2 linked regions of the Paludibaculum fermentans genome follow. The protein of the gene in region 1 interacts with the protein of each later gene in a pairwise test. Links are inferred from orthologs where the notes say so. Each region holds a gene or a part of one and is shown on either strand. Other genes may lie near its edges. The genes, in order: hfq and rho.

The links.
Region 2: the proteins of hfq (region 1) and rho interact in binary tests that used the Escherichia coli proteins (3 or more experiments, as listed by UniProt). The link is inferred for Paludibaculum fermentans from one-to-one orthologs.

Annotation. Positions count from the first base shown.
Region 1 is NZ_CP063849.1:3,675,932-3,681,862, reverse strand. The notes cover bases 2,186-4,966. They hold hfq (RNA chaperone Hfq), read left to right. Parts: upstream 2,186-3,301; coding sequence 3,302-3,631; downstream 3,632-4,966. Other genes in these bases: hflX (GTPase HflX), read left to right, coding at 3,640-4,965; IRI77_RS14335 (cation diffusion facilitator family transporter), read right to left, coding at 2,186-2,997. Outside these bases: IRI77_RS14345 (NUDIX hydrolase), read right to left, coding at 1-399; DNA polymerase/3'-5' exonuclease PolX, read right to left, coding at 411-2,114; more of IRI77_RS14335, read right to left, coding at 2,101-2,185; pgsA (CDP-diacylglycerol--glycerol-3-phosphate 3-phosphatidyltransferase), read left to right, coding at 5,221-5,877; IRI77_RS14315 (sulfatase-like hydrolase/transferase), read right to left, coding at 5,891-5,931. UniProt on the Escherichia coli protein: RNA chaperone that binds small regulatory RNA (sRNAs) and mRNAs to facilitate mRNA translational regulation in response to envelope stress, environmental stress and changes in metabolite concentrations.
Region 2 is NZ_CP063849.1:4,833,444-4,839,424, reverse strand. What follows is about bases 993-3,823. They hold rho (transcription termination factor Rho), read left to right. Parts: upstream 993-1,675; coding sequence 1,676-2,971; downstream 2,972-3,823. Other genes in these bases: IRI77_RS18910 (hypothetical protein), read left to right, coding at 3,074-3,823; yihA (ribosome biogenesis GTP-binding protein YihA/YsxC), read left to right, coding at 993-1,388. Outside these bases: lon (endopeptidase La), read left to right, coding at 1-776; more of yihA, read left to right, coding at 816-992; more of IRI77_RS18910, read left to right, coding at 3,824-3,841; IRI77_RS18905 (Gfo/Idh/MocA family protein), read left to right, coding at 3,860-4,792; IRI77_RS18900 (YwaF family protein), read left to right, coding at 4,808-5,494; IRI77_RS18895 (BNR-4 repeat-containing protein), read right to left, coding at 5,491-5,981. UniProt on the Escherichia coli protein: Facilitates transcription termination by a mechanism that involves Rho binding to the nascent RNA, activation of Rho's RNA-dependent ATPase activity, and release of the mRNA from the DNA template.

The sequences.
Region 1 (5,931 bases):
GTCCATCGGCGTCGCCGCGCCCGCCTTCAACTCCTGGGCGACGTAAATCGTCATTGCTTCGGCCACAAAACCCGGGCTGGGGTAGAACTTCGTCAGCTTCGTCCACTTCTTGGCGCGGTAGCCGGTCTCTTCAATCAGTTCCCTCTTGGCGGCCTGCAGCGGCGTCTCACCCGGATCCAGCCGGCCGGCCGAGAGCTCCCACAAATACTTCCGGGCCGGCAGCCGGTATTGCCGCACCAGCAGCACCCGCCCCTTCTCGTCCACCGGCATGATCACGGCCGAGCCGTCATGCTGCACAATGGCCCGCTTGATCTCGAATCCATCCGGATCCAGGGCGTGGTCCATCGTGACGCGGAAAATCGGAGTGTCCAGCAGCTTCTCAGATGAAATCAGTTTCATGGGCATACGTTCTATTTCCGCACTGCGGCGGCGAACTTCGCAACGCCGCGGGTGTTCATGACGTCGTCCTTCGTCAGCCAGCCGCGCCGCGCCATCTTCACGCCGTACTTCATATTCGCCAGATGCTTCGGGTGGTGGGCGTCCGTCGAGATGGTGAACTTCACGCCCAATGCCTTGGCGCGCCGCAGCAGGTTGGCCGACAGGTCCAGCCGCTCCGGACTCGCGTTGACCTCCATCCACACGCCCCGCTTCGCCGCCTCGCCCGCCACACGATCAAAGTCGTAGGTGTAGGCCTCGCGGTGCAGCAGGACCCGGCCCGTGGGATGCCCCAGGACCTTCACGGACGGGCTCTCCATGCAGCGCAGCAGCCGGTCGGTCATCTCTGGGGTTTCGATGTTCATGTAGCCATGGACGCTCGCCACCACCCAGTCCAACTCGGCTAGCGCGTCCTCGCTCAAATCCATCCGGCCGTCGCGCAGGATGTCGCACTCCAACCCGGAGAAGATGCGGATGCCGCGATCCTCTTTATTGAACTCGCGCACCTGGGCCGCGAACTGCACCGCGCGGGCCTCGTCCAACCCGTTGGCCATCGCCAGCGCCTTGGAATGGTCCGTGATGGCAATGTACTCATAACCCATCGCCTTGGCTGCCTCGGCCATCTCTTCCATGGTGGCCCGGCCGTCACTCTCGCGGGTATGCATGTGCAGGTCGCCCCGCAGGTCTTCCAGTTCGATCAACTCGGGCAACTGCCGCTTTTCGGCCGCCTCGATCTCGCCCTGGTTCTCCCGCATCTCGGGCGGGATCCAGGCCAATCCCAGCGCCTCGTAGATCTCTTCTTCGGTCGCGCCGGCCACCCGCGTCTCGTCGCTCACCTTGAACAGCCCGTACTCGTTCAGCGTCAGGCCCATCTTCTGGGCCCGTTGCCGCAGCGCGACATTGTGTTCCTTGTTGCCCGTGAAATACTGCAGCGCCGCGCCGTAGCTCTCCGCCGGGACGGCCCGCACGTCCACCTGCAGCCCTTCCAGGCCGAACAACGCCGACGCCTTCGTCGTACCCTGGCCCAGCACGTCGTGCACCCTGGGATGCTGGACGAACTTTGCCAGCGCCGCTTCCGCATTCTCCCCGGTGACCAGCAGGTCCAGGTCGCCTACGGTCTCCCGGCCGCGCCGGAAACTGCCCGCCGGCGTCGCACCCAGATACTCACCCAGTTCCTCGGCCGCGGCCGACGCGTAGTTCAACAGGAAGCGGCCGGCGCTCTGGCGGTACTGGCTGATCCCTTTCAGGATCTTGTCTTCCAGCTTCGCGCCCATGCGCGGCAGATCCTGCAGTTTGTGCTCGCGGCAGAGCCGCTCCAGGTCTTCCAGCGTACTCACCCGGAAGTGTTCCCACAGCGTGCGCACCGTCTTCGGCCCCAGTCCCTGGATCCGGAGCATCTCCAGCGCCGTCGGAGGATACTTCTCCAGCATCTCGTCGCGCCGCGCGAACGAACCGCGCGTCACGATCTCCTTCAGCGCCTCCGCGATCCCCTTGCCGATCCCCTGGATGTCCGTCACCTTGCGCGCCGGATCATTCAGGATGTCCGCAATTCTCTCCGGGTAGCCCTCAATCACGCTGGCCGCGTTCCTGTAGCTGCGAATGCGAAACCCGTCTTCCCCGCCGATCTCCATCAGGTCGCCGGTCTCGGCCAACATCCGTGCAATCTCAAGATTCTCCATGCCAGTCCCTTTCCCCATAGGGTTCCACGTGAACGAGCACGTCCGCCACCCAGGGCAGATCGGCCTTCACCTTGTTACGAACCTCCTCCGCAATCGAGTGGCCGCGCCGCACGCTCAAATCGGGATCCACTTCCAGGTGGAGGTCCACGTGGTACCGCAGTCCGGTTTTGCGCGCGTAGCACTTCTCCACGTCCAACGCTCCCTTCACCGAGATCGCCGATTTGCGGATATCGTTCATCCGGCCGTCGTCCGGCATGGTGTCCATCAGGGTGAGCGAGGTCTCCCGCACCACCTGCAGGCCCAGTACAATGACGATCAAACCCACTGCCGCGCCGCCGTAGTGGTCCGCCGCCAGAAAGCGTACCGGATCGTATAGCGTCAGGGAGAGGGCAATCAGTGCCACTGTGCCGGACAGGATGTCGACGGTGTCGTTCCAGGCGTCGGCCACGATCGCGGAACTGCCGATGCTGCGTCCCACTTTGAACTTGTAGGTGGAAAGCGTGGCCTTCAGAATCACGCTGGCAATTAGCGGCCAGACTGCGTAGAACTTGGGCGGAGTGTGCGCGGCGCCAATGTTTTGCAGCGAATGCCAGGTGATCAGCGCACCCACCGCGGCCAGCGCTAGCCCGACACCCAGGCCGGTGAGAGTCTCAAAGCGCCCATGTCCATAGGGATGGTTGTCGTCGGGCGGCCGGGCGGCGACACTCAGGCCCAGCAGGATGAATCCCGAAGCGAGCACATCGCCTGCGCTCTCGACGCCATCCGCCAGAACGGAATTCGAGCCGCCCAGCCAGCCGGCCAGCAGTTTGGCCACGGCGAGGCCGCCGCTGACCCCCATGCTGAGAATCGATACCTTCTTGCCGAGATCTTCCGCTTGCGCCACCAACCAGAATGTACCGCAACCCGGGCGGTCTCCGGTGGGCCCTTTCGCCGGACGGGTTCCATGACCAATCGGCCCGGAGCCGAAACCCCTTTCGGCATGAGGCACTTGCCCGATCCTTGCAATCGGGATTACACTCATGGGCAGCCCAATCGAACGGCGGAACCTCGATCCGGCCAGTGCGATGGGCCAAGTGGCATGGGTGATTTGTGCCTTGATGGGTGCAGTCCCCAGGCCCAGCGTAGATCCTCGGAACGGTCACGCAATTTGCAGGCAGAGAAGGGAGGGGCAAAACAATATGGACGAAATGAGAAAGGCCCCATTGGGCCCCAAGCGGCCCGGCGCTGAGAAGCAGGCTCAAAACATACAGGAAGCATTCCTGAACAATGCCAGGAAGGAAAAGACCTTCCTGACCATCTACCTCATGAGCGGTGTTAAGCTCTCAGGCCGTATCAAAAGCTTCGATAAGTATTCGGTCATCCTGGAAACCAACAATCAGGAACAGCTGATCTTCAAGCACGCCATTTCCACCGTCGTGATCTCGAAGCCGGCTCACACCCTGTCCGGTCATCCGTCTCAATCCACTGGTGCGCCCGGCGTTCCCGCGGCCCCAGCCAATGACGGTTCGGAGGGCTGACACACTCGTTGCCTGACCAAAACCGAGAGCGGGCCATTCTGGTGGCCGTGGAGTTAACCGGACGCAAAAGAGAGCCGGACGCTCCTGAACCGGAAGAGTCTCTTCAAGAACTCGCGACCCTGGCCGAAAGTGCCGGGGCGCAGATCATCGAAAAGATCCTGCAGAGCCGCGCCACGTTTGATCAAGCCACCCTCATCGGCTCTGGCAAACTCGACGAACTGCGCTCCGTGGTCAAGGCGATGGACGTCGATGTGGTCATCGTCGACCACGAATTGGGCGGCACCCAGCAGCGCAATCTGGAACGGTCTCTGGATTGCCGGGTAGTGGACCGTACCCAGTTGATTCTGGACATCTTTGCTCATCGTGCCCGGACCCGGGAAGGGCAGTTGCAGGTGGAACTCGCCCAGCTCAACTACCTGCTGCCGCGCCTCACCGGCAAGGGCATAGCCATGTCCCGGCTCGGTGCCGGCATTGGTACCCGCGGTCCCGGCGAAACGAAGCTCGAGACCGATCGCCGCCGCATCCATCACCGCATCAAGCGGATCCAGCACGACCTCGAGTCTGTGCGCGGCTCGCGCGGCATCCAGCGCCGCCTGCGCCAGGCCGTGCCGCTGCAGACGCTCGCCCTCGTGGGCTACACGAACGCGGGGAAGTCCACGCTTTTCAATCGCTTGACCGGCGCCGGGGTGCTGGCCGACGCACGCATGTTCGCCACGCTCGACCCCACGGTGCGGCAGGTCCAGTTGCCCAGCCGCCGCCGCATCCTGCTCAGCGATACGGTCGGCTTCATCCGGCAGCTTCCTACTACGCTTGTACAGGCTTTTCGCGCCACGCTGGAAGAGGTCACCGAGGCAGCCATCCTGCTGCACGTCGTCGACGCGTCTTCCGCTGCCGCCGCCGGGCATTCTTCTCACGTACGCCGCGTTTTGAATGAGATCGGGGCGGAGAACACCCCCCAGATTCTCGTGCTGAACAAGGCTGACCTGCTGGGCGGTACCAGCGAAAGCCCGGCCACCCTGCTGCGGCGTCTCTCCGGCGAGGCCGGCGGCGCCCCCTGCGTCTCAGTCTCCGCCCACAACGGCGACGGCGTCGACGATCTTCTCGAACTGATCGACCGGATGCTGCCCGAGGACCCCATCGAGTTCGCCACCTTCCACATCCCCGTCACGGATTTGGGCGTCGTTCACCTGCTCCACGAGTTTGCCAGAGTCACCTCGGAGCGCTATCTGGCCGACTATTGTGAGGTGGAAGCCGAAGTTTCGGCCTCCGTCCTAAGGCGCGTTGCTCAATACAAGGTGGCTCAAACTGTACGAGACACAGCACCTTTCGTCTGATTCTCGCCGTTTTCCAAGGCCTGTGGAAAACGTTGTGGATTTCGCTTGGAACTCCTGTGAAGTAGTTGTAAACACTCGATTTGCGAGCTCGTCGATTTCCACAGGCCGCAGCGCCTCCTTCATTCGTTTGTGGACTCTAAGCTCCCTTGCTTATTCTTGCGGTGCTGCCGGTCGTGATCCTGGAACGCGCGCCAGGAGAAAGCCATCCAATCTGTTGGTGTCTGCCACGGATTGGTTTATCTTGGGTGAAGGCTGATGAATATCCCTAACGCACTCACGCTGCTGCGGATCTTCTTCGTGCCCATGTTGGTGGCTGTGCTGGTTCAGGACGATTCCGTCTACCAGATCTTCGGCTACAACCTCACCAACGACATCGTTGCCCTGCTCATCTTTCTGGCTGCAGCGTTCACAGACCTGCTCGACGGCTACCTGGCGCGCCGTTGGAACCAGATCACCACGGTGGGCATGCTGCTCGACCCCATCGCCGATAAGCTGTTGATTTCAGCTGCCTTGATCTCGTTGGTCCAGGTGCATCGCGTACCTGGCTGGATGGCCGTGCTCATCATCGGCCGTGAGTTTGCCGTCTCCGGGCTGCGCAGCATTGCCGCCAGTGAAGGCTATACAATCCAGGCCAGCGATCTGGGCAAGACGAAGATGGTCACCCAGGTGGTAGCTATCTCCTTGACCCTAGCCGCTGAGGATCATCGCTGGCTTCTCGGACCGGCGAACTTCTGCCTGTGGGGCACCATGATCTTCGCCCTCGCCTCCGCGGCCGACTACGCGCGCAAGTTCTGGCACCTCATTGACGAAAGCATCAAGGAACGCCGCCGTTCGGAGCTGCTACGGCTGGAAAAAGACCGCCAGAAGGTCGCCATGAAGGCGGCTGCGGTCTCTCGCGAACGCAGCCGCTAATCGCCCAGGACGCTTACTGCGTCTCCACTTCCTTCCGCCACCGCATCAGGACGG
Region 2 (5,981 bases), 1.2 Mb from region 1 along the record:
AGGCTGAGGCGGAAGGCGGCCCGAAGGCTTCGAGCGAAGCGGTGATGGCGCCGACCAGCGTCTATCCCAAGGTCGAGGTGGATGCGGCCAAGGTGGGCGAACTGCTGGGACCGGCCCGTTACCGGGATCTGACGACGGAGAAGAAACCCGAAGTCGGGATTGCAACAGGTTTGGCTTGGACGGAAGTGGGCGGCCAGGTGCTGACGACGGAAGCAAGCATCATGGAAGGCCGGGGCCGGTTGATGATTACCGGCAAGTTGGGCGATGTGATGCAGGAGTCGGCGCAGGCCGCTATGAGTTTCGTGCGGTCGCGCGCCAGTATGCTGGGTCTGCCCAGGGACTTCTACCGTCACCTGGACATTCACATCCATGTCCCCGAGGGCGCCATCCCGAAGGATGGACCTTCCGCGGGCATTACGATCGCGACCACGGTCGCCTCCGCACTGACGAAGTTCCCGGTGCGCGGCGATGTGGCGATGACCGGAGAGATCACGCTGCGCGGGCGGGTTCTACCCATCGGCGGAGTCAAGGAGAAGCTGATGGCGGCACACCGTCACGGCATTTTCGAGGCACTGCTTCCGCGCGATAATGAAAAAGACCTTGCGGACGTTCCCGAGAACATCCGGAAAGAGATGAAGATCCACCTCGTCGAATGGATGGACGAAGTGTTGAGAATCGCTCTGGCCGGGGATCTGGACTCTCTCGCCTCACAGACGCCGGTGCATCCTCTCGAGGTTGTGCCTGAACTGCCGGCGGAAGAGAACCGGGCCCACTAGTTGATCGTCCGACAGGAAGAGAATTGAAATAAGCCGGCCGTGGTAACATCCGCGGAGTTTCTACTAAGCGCGTCGAATGCCGGGCACTTCCCCCCAGAGGGAATGCCGGAAGTGGCGTTTCTAGGGCGAAGCAACGTGGGCAAGTCCACGCTGCTGAACCGGTTGCTGGGCCAGAAACTGGCGTTTACGTCGAGTACCCCCGGCCGGACGCAGTCGGTGAATTTCTTCCGGGTGGAGGATCGAATGATCTTTGTCGATCTACCCGGGTATGGATACGCGAAAGCCCCGAAGTCTGTCTCGAGGGCCTGGCAGGAGGTAGTGGACGCTTACCTTCTGCAGCGGGAGAAATTGGCTTTGTGCTGTGTGCTGTTGGACTCACGCCGCGGCTGGATGGAAACGGATCTCCAGCTGAAGGAATGGCTGGAGTTCCATCAGCGGCCCTACGTGGTAGTGGCGACGAAGGTGGATAAGCTCAACCAGAAAGAAAAGAATGCGAGCCAGAAGGCGATCCGGGAACATTACCCTTCCGGAGAAATCATCTGGTTCTCGGGCCTTTCCGGCCAAGGAGTAAAAGAGATTTGGCAAACGATCTGGAAAAGAACGGTTCGGTAAACCCCGAGTCCGTGCCTACTGAAGCGACGCCGGAAACCAGGCCGTCCGAAGCCCCCTCCAAAGAAACCCAACCGTCCCGCAGAAGGACGGAGTCGCGCGCCAAGGGTGATAACGGAGAAGCGAAGATCAAGTCCGAGAACGGTGCAGATAAGCCCAAAGTGGAGCCGCCCGTGAAACAGGAAGAACCCAAAGCCGCCACGCCGGTCGTGGCGCCGACCGCCCCACCGGCGGCTGCCCCTCCGGCAGCTGCCACCACTCCCGCGCCGGCTGAAGGCGCGCTGCCACCCCTGACAGCGGAAGAACGCCGCCAGGGTGCGCTCAACAAGCGAGGCAATCTCGACTTGGGTGAGCTGAAGGAAATGTCCATCTCGCGGCTGAATCAGATCGCTCGCGATCTCGATATCAGCGGCGTGGCCGGCATGCGCAAGCAGGAGTTGATCTTCAAGATCCTCCAGGCGCAGGCCGAGAAGGCCGGCCTCATCTTCTCCGAAGGCGTCATCGAATGCCTGCCGGACGGCTTCGGCTTCCTGCGCGCTCCGGAATACAACTACCTGCCCGGCCCGGACGACGTCTACGTTTCGCCTTCGCAAATCCGCCGTTTCGACCTGCGCACCGGCGACACGGTGAGCGGCCAGATCCGGCCGCCGAAGGAAGGCGAACGTTATTTCGCGCTCATCAAAGTGGACGCGATCAACTTCGAACCGCCGGAGCAGTCGCGCAACAAGATCTTCTTCGACAACCTGACGCCGCTGTATCCGCAGGAGCGGATCAAGCTCGAGACCGTGAAGGACAGCTTCACCGGGCGCGTCATGGATATGCTCACGCCCATCGGCAAGGGCCAGCGCGGCCTCATCGTCGCTCCGCCGCGCACCGGCAAGACGATGCTGCTGCAGTCGATCGCGCACTCCATCACGGCCAACCATCCGGAGGTCGTCCTCATCGTCCTGCTCATCGACGAACGTCCGGAAGAAGTCACCGACATGCAGCGTTCGGTGAAGGGCGAAGTCATCAGCTCGACCTTCGACGAACCCGCCCAGCGCCACGTCCAGGTGGCGGAAATGGTCATCGAAAAGGCCAAGCGCCTGGTTGAGCACAAGCGCGATGTCGTCATCCTGCTGGACTCCATCACCCGCCTGGCGCGCGCCTACAACACGGTTGTGCCGCCCAGCGGCAAAGTGCTCTCGGGCGGTGTCGATTCCAATGCGCTGCAGCGCCCCAAGCGCTTCTTCGGCGCGGCTCGCAACATCGAAGAGGGCGGCTCGCTCACCATCATGGCGACGGCGCTCATCGATACCGGCAGCCGTATGGACGACGTGATCTTTGAAGAGTTCAAGGGCACGGGCAACATGGAAATCCACCTCGACCGCAAGCTGGTGGACAAGCGCATCTTCCCCGCCATCGACATCAACAAGAGCGGTACGCGCAAGGACGAACTGCTGATCCCGCGCGAAGAACTCAACCGCATTTGGGTGCTGCGCAAGGTGCTGGCTCCGCTGTCGCCGGTGGAGAGCATCGAGCTGCTGCTGGACAAGCTGGCCAAGACGCGCTCCAACTCGGAGTTCCTGGCTTCGATGAGCGGTTAGTCCGTTCCCTGCCGGGTCGCGAAATCAGGGCGGAGACCATGCTCCTCAAGGGAGCGGGGCCTCCGCCCTTCGTGTTTTCATTCCGGCTAAAATCGAAGACGCATGGCGCGTGTCACGCTGGTTCATTGGAATGCGGAAGAGGCGGCCCGGCGGTTGGCGCAACTGCGCGCGGCCGGCCACGCGCCCGTCCACTGGGCGCCTACCTCCGGCAACGACCTCAAGGCTCTCGACCCCACTGACCTGGTTGTCATCGATCTCACCCGAGTGCCTTCCCGCGGCCGCGATGTCGGCTCGGCCCTGCGGCGCGGCAAGGCCACCCGCCACATCCCGCTCTTGTTCCTCGACGGCGTGCAGGACAAAGTGGAGCGCGTGCGCAGCGTGCTGCCGGACGCGTCCTACGGTGACTGGGCCCACCTGCGCGCCGCGGTGAAACTGGCCTTGAAGCCCGTGCCCGCCAAGCCCGCCGTCCCGGACGCCATGGCCGGCTACTCGGGCACTCCGCTGGCCAGGAAGCTCATCATTCGTGAGAACGATGTGGTGGCCCTCATCGACGCTCCGGACGACATCGAGGAGAAGCTCGCGCCGCTGCCGGCGAATGTACGCTTCATGACACGCCTCAGCGTCCAGGCCGGTGTAATCCTGCTCTTCTGTCTCTCGCGCCACGACCTGGAATCCCAATTTCACAGTGCTGCCAATGCTCTCGTGAAGAAGGGCCGTCTCTGGCTGGCGTGGCCCAAGAAGTCATCCGGCATACAGTCCGACCTGACCGAGCCGTTCGTCCGCGAGTACGGCCTGGCACAGGGTTTTGTCGACTACAAAATCTGCGCCATCGACGCCACCTGGTCGGGACTCTGTTTTGCGCGCCGCTAGAAACGTACAATGTCCCCTATGAGGGTTTTCCTTTTTCTATTGGCCGCGACGGCATTGCCCGCGGCTGACCTGCGGCTCGGCATAGTCGGTACCGACACTTCCCACTCCGTCGCCTTCACCGCGCTCCTGAACGATCCGGCGAACAAGAATCACCTGGCCGGCGCGCGGGTCGTTGCCGCCTACAAGGGCGGCAGCCCCGACATCAAGGAAAGCTCAGGCCGGCTCGAGAAGTATGCTGAGGAGCTGAGCACGAAGTACGGCGTCGAGCTGACGCCCGATATCCCCACGCTGCTCACCAAGGTGGATGCTGTCCTGCTGGAAAGCGTCGACGGCCGCAAGCACCTGGAGCAGTTCCGCCAGATCGTCAAGGCAGGCAAGCCGGTCTTCATCGACAAGCCGCTGGCGTCCACTTTGTTCGATGCGCGCGAAATCGCCAAGTTGGCGCAGGAGAACAACGTGAAGTGGTTCTCGGCCTCCGTGCTGCGCTTCAGCGACGTGCTGCCCACCCTGAAACTGGACGGCCTGAACGGCGTCTACGCCTGGGGGCCCGGGCCTCTCGAAGAACACCACCAGTTGGGCCTCTCCTGGTATGGCGTGCATACCGTGGAGACCCTGTATACGATGCTGGGCCGGGGCTGCGAAGAGGTGACGTTCACGTCGTCGGATGACGCCGATGTGGTGACCGGCAAGTGGCGCGACGGGCGCATCGGTACAATCCGCGTGATCCGGCCCTACTCCGCCTTCGGCGTCACGGCCTTCTCCTCCAAGGCCATCAAGACCAATGAGAAGGATCTTTACACCGGCTATCAGAACCTGGTGAAGGAGATCATCCAGTTCTTCCAGACCGGCAAGTCGCCCATCGACGAGCAGGAGACCCTGGAGATGTTCGCGTTCATGGATGCCGCGCAGCGCAGCAAGGACTCGGGCGGCACTCCAACGAAGCTCCGCTAACCCAATCAATCCCATATGAGAACGGATTTCGTCCTCTTCGGGCCGGCTCATTTCGCCATCATGGCGGCCATCCCCTGCTTCGGAGCCCTGCTGGCGTGGGCCGTCCGCGGCAAGCCGGAGGCCGCCCGGCGCACCCGCCTCGGCTTCGGCCTGTTCCTGTTGGTGAACGAGTTGGTGTGGTACGGCTACAAACTGACCCAGGAAGGGAGCCGGTTTCCCGAGGGTCTGCCGTTTCAGCTTTGCGACCTGTCGCTCTGGCTCACGGTGATCACGCTGCTGGCCCTGCACCCCTGGACGTTCGAGCCCGGTTTCTTCGTGGGCATCGCCGGCGCCAGCATGGCCGTGGTGACACCGGAGCTCTGGGCGCCCGCCTGGTCGTATCCAACAGCGTATTTCTTCGTGGCCCACGGCGGCATTATCGCGGCCATGCTGTTCCTGGTTTGGTCCGGCCAGGCACGGCCCAGGCCTCACGCCATGTGGCGCGGCTTCCTGGTCTTGAATGCCTGGGCGGCATTTGTCGGGACCTTCAACGCCATCTTCCACACCAACTACATGTTTCTGTGCCGCAAGCCAGTCAGCGCATCCGCGCTGGATGCCATGGGCCCGTGGCCCTGGTACGTGCTTGGCGGCGAGGCTGCCGCACTGGTGCTATTCGCGCTGATGTCGCTGCCGTTCCGGAAGCCCGCGCCGGCGGCAGTCTAGGAACTTACCGGTTCCGGCTTCTCGGCGCGGCCTTTCATGACGGCCGGCAGGCGGAACACCTGGCCCTGCTGGTTGGCGAAATAGAGGTACGATTCCGAGGGTTTCAACGCGTTCCCGTCGGCCCACAGGGCATAGAAGTCGGGATGCGCGTTCAGCGGCCGCCGCACGTAGGTGTGGTTGCGCGGGCTGTTTTTCGTGAGGGCCTGGGTCTTCTTCCAGGTCAGGCCATCGTCCCGGCTCTCCCAATTCTCGATCTCGCCGCCCGTGCTCCAGGCCTGCGGGCCGGCGCCCGTGGGCCCGATGAACCGCCAGGCGCCCTCTTCCAGGTACAACGACCCGTGGTCGTAGTTGTGGTCTGTCTCCGCAATCGTGGAGAACCTCCACTCCGACCCCGTCCAGCGCGCCAGGCACAACTGCCGCGGTCCATTCCGCGGACCCGGTTCGTAGCCCTTGCTCGTCAGATACAGCAGCACCGGACGGTTCTGCG